DNA from 2 places in the Enterococcus sp. DIV0755b genome. Region 1 is predicted to be linked to the other one. Evidence: predicted binding sites of a transcription regulator. Region 1 holds the regulator's gene; the other holds the start of a gene.
What was found. Region 1 encodes NrdR, which represses ribonucleotide reductase genes. Its sites were predicted from a motif close to ACACNATATATNGTGT; they were not measured.
Positions count from the first base shown of each region.

Region 2: a site for NrdR is predicted at 1,376-1,391, ahead of nrdD (anaerobic ribonucleoside-triphosphate reductase). Genes of this name have one in related genera too.

Region 1 covers NZ_JBIOQN010000001.1:2,046,581-2,049,794, reverse strand. Annotated here, with positions in the region: gene mutM (DNA-formamidopyrimidine glycosylase) at 1-151, shown strand, start outside; gene coaE (dephospho-CoA kinase) at 157-753, shown strand; gene nrdR (transcriptional regulator NrdR) at 1,156-1,632, shown strand; gene IGI65_RS09800 (replication initiation and membrane attachment family protein) at 1,651-3,024, shown strand; gene dnaI (primosomal protein DnaI) at 3,024-3,214, shown strand, end outside.
Region 2 covers NZ_JBIOQN010000001.1:1,313,381-1,316,594, forward strand. Annotated here, with positions in the region: gene nrdD (anaerobic ribonucleoside-triphosphate reductase) at 1-1,195, opposite strand, end outside; gene IGI65_RS06220 (ABC transporter ATP-binding protein) at 1,629-2,396, shown strand; gene IGI65_RS06225 (ABC transporter permease) at 2,386-3,214, shown strand, end outside.

The DNA.
Region 1 (3,214 bases):
AGGAGAAGCGGGTAAATTTCAACTGTCATTAAATGTTTATGGCAAAACCGGTCAACCATGTCCCCGTTGTCAAACACCAATTGAAAAAATTAAAGTGGCACAACGCGGTACGCACTTATGTCCCCACTGCCAAAAATTAAGCATGAGGTGAATAGCATGGGATTTATCTTAGGAATTACCGGTGGTATTGCTAGTGGTAAAAGTACCGTTGTCAATGTTTTTAAAGAAAAGGGCTTTCCAATTGTGGACGGTGATATTGTCGCACGACAAATTGTAGAGCCTGGAAAACCAGCCCTAGCAGCGATTAAAGCAGCCTTTGGTTTAGAAGTGATATTACCAACAGGTGAACTAAATCGCAAAAAATTAGGGGAAATAGTCTTTCAAGACAGCGATAAACGTCAGCAACTGGATCGTATACTAAATCCGTATTTGCGTCAGCAGATAAAAGCGGAGATGGCTTTTTGGAAAAACAAAAGTCCGTTAGTTATTGCCGATATTCCGTTAATGTATGAAGGTCATTATGATCATTATATGGATGAAGTTGCAGTAGTGTATGTTGATTTTTTGCAACAAAAAAAACGACTGATGGCGCGAGATAATATTGATGAAAAAACCGCAGAAGCAAAAATTAATAGCCAAATGCCATTAGCTAAAAAAAGAGCGTTAGCTGATACTGTTTTTGATAATAACGGCAGTAAAGAAGAAACGGTGCAACAAGTATTAAATTGGTTGGAAAATCATTTTGAAAAGTAACCATAATTTGCTTTATTCTTTTTAATAATATGTAAGGTGTGAGGTGTGACAAAAGTCTTGTCGCACCTCATTTTTATTAATGTGAATCGTCTTCTGAAAATAACGTCTACTTTAATAAGTGGAAATTTTTCATCAGTTTTTTTGCGAAATACTTTTGCTAGATGCAAATGATAGCCTCGACTTTATTTCCTTTTTTAGTCGAACCCTTTAAAACTACAAAGGGACTGTGTTATTGACAATAAAATAAATAGCCAAAACTATTTTCTAAAAAGTTTATCAGTTTTTAAAATAATCTATTAAAAGCAGATAAATCCAGTCTTTTCTTAGGTACAAGACAATACAACACAAATTTTTTCTGTTATAATATAAGCAAAATTCCTAGAAATTAAATGAGGTGAGAAGATGCGTTGTCCAAAATGTCACCATAATAGTTCACGGGTGGTCGATAGCCGTCAAACCGATGATGGCCGTACAATCAGAAGAAGAAGAGAATGTGAAAATTGTGGCTTTCGTTTTACTACTTTTGAAAAAATTGAAGCAGCTCCTTTATTAGTGATCAAAAAAAACGGTGAACGAGAAGAATTTAACCGCGAGAAAATTTTACGTGGGCTGATTCGTTCAGCTGAAAAACGACCGGTTGCAATGGAGCAGATGGAACAAATTGTTGATCATGTAGAAAATCGGATACGCTCATTAGGTGAAAATGAAGTATCGACGACTTTAATCGGCGAATATGTCATGGAAGATTTGGTGGATGTTGATGAAATCGCCTATATTCGTTTTGCCAGCGTCTACCGCCAATTTAAAGATATGTCAGTTTTCTTGAAAGAATTACAGGATATCGTGGCAAAAGCTAACGGAAAAGATGAAACACAATAAAATTGGAGGCTGCATTTTTTGGAATATGCTTATGAAGCCAACTTACAACCAAAAACTGTTTATGAAGTAAAAAAAAGTGTTCCCCTCACTAGTGAAGGACAAAAGGCTTTAGTCAATTTGTACCAACCAATTATTGGCGCAGATGCTTTGGCTTTGTATTTTTGTTTATTACAAGACTTTGAAGATACACAAGAAAAATATACTCACCTGGAATTGCTTAATGCATTAGACATGGGAATTGGCACCATGAAGATTGCTAAAAAGCGTTTAGAAGGAATTGGTCTGTTAAAAACGTATTATAAAGAACAACCAGAAGTGGCCTTTTTATATGTTTTAACAGAACCACTGGCTCCAAAAGAATTTTTAAAAGATGAACTGATGTCTTTTTTATTAGTCGTAAAAGTTGGTCAAAGTAAGTTTCGCCAGTTAAATCGACGTTTTAATTCTCTTGTGATTAACACGGATGGCTTCCAGGAGGTCACGGCAAAGTTTGGTTCTGTTTATAATTTTTCTCAAAGCGAATATCAAGCCAATCAAAGCCTAGTAGAGAAAACTACAAGTGCTTTAGCAAACGAGCAGACAAGTCAATTACCTTTAGACGATAAACAGCTAAACTGGCCGTTATTACGAGATTTAGCCACCAAAAAATTTATTAATCCTGCCCAATTGACCGATACTTTGAAAAAGAGTTTACTTTTATACCACGAGTTGTTTGGCTATGATGAATTGCAATTAACTAATTTGATGGCTGAAGCGGTGGCTCTGACAGATGGTGTGATCGATCAGCGAAAATTAAAAAATATCGTTTATAAACAAAGCCAGCATCTGTTACCTGATAAAAAACAAACCAACCAAAATTATCAAAGTGATGAGCAGATAAGAAGAAAAAATACCTTGATGGCTCAAGGTTTTACGCAAGCTGATTGGCAGACCATTCTTGATAGTGAACGTTTGGCACCGATGGAGTATTTAACAGCGCTAAAAGCGGCTAAAGGTGGTTATGTAACCAAAAATGAAGAATGGTTATTAACCGACTTAGTAAGTAAATCACCGTTACCGCCTGCTGTAATTAATATCTTGTTAAATTACTTATTGGTAGTGCAAAATAAAGCACAATTACCCCAAGCGTTAACCAATCAGATCGCTAACGACTGGTCGCAAAATAAATTCAAGACACCAGAAGAAGCGATTTTGTATGTCAGAACAACTGTCAAAGAAAAACAAGTTGCTAAAGAACAACGGAAAAAAACAAGTGGACGTCCTCAAAATATTGTGAAAAAAGAAGACTTACCCGACTGGTCAAAAAATCAGGCTAGCAGTGATCCTAGCCGTAAAGCTGAAATTGATAAAATGATGCAAGAGTACTTTAATGATGAAGAAGGTGAGAAATAGTGGAAGATGTTGGTAAGGGTGTTAATGAACTGTTTGAACGCCGTAATTTTCAACAAAAATATGATGCCATGATGCAAGCCGTCTTAGCTGATTTAGATGTCAAACAATTTTTGGCTGAAAATAAAGAAAAACTAACTGCCGAAGAAGTGAAAAAGAGCTATCCGAAGCTGTATGAATTTGTCCAAGAAAA
Region 2 (3,214 bases), 730 kb from region 1:
CTGTTAATTCCACGATTTTATCGTAATTTAAAATATCTGGATACATCCGTTTTGTGGCACATTCTAAAGCTAATTGCTTAATATCATAATTGGGATCAGTTGGATCAGAATTTACCCCTTTTTTAATTGAGAAAATCAACTTAGGGAAAATAGCTGTCCGTTTTTCACTACCTAAGCCGTTGATGCGAATTTGTAAGATAGCCCGTTGAATTTCTCGTTCAAACCAGTTAGTGCCCAAACCAAAACCAAGTGAGGTAAAAGGTGTTTGGCCGTTTGAAGTAAATAGTGTATTAATTTCATATTCTAGACTTTGCATAGCATCGAAAATATCTTTTTTCGTTTTTGCTTTAGCATATTCTTCTCGTCGGTCAGGATTTTCAATCCATTCTAGAGCATCATTTAAATGTTTTTGGTAATTGAGTTGAGCGAAGGGCGCTAATAATTCGTCAGTACGATCAGCCGAACAGCCACCATATTGACTTGAAGCGACATTTGCAATAATTTGTGAAATTTGGGCAGTCGCTGTTTGAATCGATTTTGGCGACTCTACTTCAGCATTACCAATTTTAAAGCCATTATTTAACATACCTTTAAAATCAATTAAACAACAATTTGTCATTGGTGTATACGGGTGATAATCTAAATCATGATAGTGGATATCACCTTTTTGATGGGCATTGGCGACATGTTTTGGTAACATTTTTAAGCCGATTGATTTACCCACAATGCCAGCTGTTAAATCACGTTGGGTATTAAAGACGTTGCTATCTTTATTGGCATTTTCATTAACGACACTTTGATCTTTATTAATTAAACGGCCGATTGTAAAATTAATGTCTGTTGCTTTACTGCGATCAAAATCACGGCGGGTCCGGTAGTTAATATAAGCTTCCGCCAGTTCATATTCGCCTTTTTCAAGGAGGATGTGTTCAACGATATTTTGGATTTCATAAATTTTCACGTCAGTAGTAAAGCGTTGACCGATTTCCGCATCGATGCGTTCCACTATTTCTAACAGACGTTCATGATCGATTGGAGAAAGCTCGCCATGAATTTGCTGTTTAGCCTTCACTAATGCATCGTAAATTTTTTGATCATCAAAGTCCATTAATCGTCCATCTCTTTTGATGATTTTAATCGTCTGTAATTGAGGATGTAAATTATTTATGCGTAAATCATTTTTTAAATCCATCATCTTACCCACTCCTTTATTTCTTCACTTCCAAATTGTTTGTCCTTATTTTTGCTAAACAATTTGGTCTAAAAAGGCTTTGTTTGTGCCCTTACTCACATAATATGATAGCGGAAAAAGAAGTAAGGTGCAACCAAAAGCATAACAAGATATAGTACCCTTGTGTTTGTTTATTATAATTCAACACTATATATAGTGTATAAAAAATATGTAAAAAATTTGAAAGCAGATAGGGAAGGGATTTTGATATTTATAAAAAATTAAAAGTTGTATAAAAAAAGAATTGGATGAAAGAAAAAGTTTTTATTTAAAAATTTTCTTTGGCTTAAGTTAAAAACTGCGTATTTAAAACAGCTTATGCTACGATAGAGAAAAAAAGTGACCTTAACCTTAAATTATTTTGAAATTATTTTGCATACAGACTAGAGGGGACAATATGAAAAAGATAATTGAAGTAAAACATTTGAGTAAAACTTATGGTAATCGCATGAATCAAACCCAAGTTTTAGATAATTTGTCCTTTAGCGTAGACGAAGGAGAATTTGTTGGCATTATGGGCCCAAGTGGAGCAGGCAAAACGACTTTAATGAATATTTTATCCTCAATTGCCTTGCCTACTTTTGGAACGGTAAAAGTAGCTGGTCAAGATTTAACTGCCTTAAAAGAAGATCAGCTCAGTGATTTTCGTCGGAAAGATTTAGGTTTTATTTTTCAAGAGTTCAACTTACTGCCGACTCTTACTGCTAAAGACAACATTATCTTGCCTTTAGCGATTGATTTTTTAAAATTGGAAGAAATTGAAAAAAGAGTGGCAGAAGCAGCTGATTTATTGGGGATTAAAACAATTTTACAACGCTATCCTGATGAATTATCTGTAGGGCAAAGACAACGTGTAGCTGCTGCAAGGGCGTTAGTCGTCCGGCCACGCATTATTTTTGCCGATGAGCCCACCGGTGCACTTGATTCAAAATCTGCCACCGAGTTGTTGTATTATTTAAGCGAATTAAACCAAAAGCAGAATAAAACGATTTTAATGGTCACCCATGATCCTTACACTGCCAGTTATTGTAATCGGATTTTGTTTATTAAAGATGGTGTCTTTTTTTCTGAAGTTGTCAAAAGAGGAAGTAGGCAAGAATTTTTTGAACAAGTAATTGATATGCAAGCAACCTTAGGAGGCGGGGGACGTCGCAATGCTTTATAAATTATCTTGGCGAAGCTTTTTAAAACAGTTCCGCAGCTACGGTATTTATTTAATTAGTATTACGATGGCTGTAATGATTTATTATTCTTTTAATGCCATGACCCATGATCAACCGTTGACTAAAAGAGCGGCTCAAGATATTAAAATTGAAAACATTTTAACAGTGGGAAGTTTTTTTGTTATCGTCATGATGGTCTTTTTTGTTTTAAGTGCCAATCGCTTTTTTATTGCGAAGCGACAACAAGAAGTCGCACTTTATCAATTATTTGGAATGAAGCGTCGACGCATTATTTTTCAATCTTTAGTCGAAATTTTTGCTTTAAATTTACTGGCTTTTTTACTTGGAATTGGTTTTGGAGTGATTTTTTCCAAGCTTTTTTCCATGATTTTAGTTAAAGCAATGGCGCTAGACGTGACGAGTTCCTTGTTTTTTTCTTGGCAATCTGTTTACGTAACAGCGGCTGTTTTTATTTTTGTTTTTATTATTAGCGCGGTTCAAAACGTAATGGTTTTATCAAAAAAACAAGTAGACGGTGTGTTTTCAGCGAAATCTTCCTTTGATTTACAAAAATTAAAAATAAAACCTTATGAAATTAGTTTAGGAATATTTAGTCTGTTGCTAATTATTAGCGCCTATTTGGTGGCATTTTTTATCCGGCCCTTAACATTTCGCTTTGTTTCCATAAGTGAAAGTTTTTCGATTTTATTTTGGTTACCTGGAGGTATTTTACTTGCTTGTATTATAGGAACTTATTTATTTTATCGTTATGGTTTAAAAACAATTTTTTACTTCTTAGATAAAAAAAAGCGTCGTTATC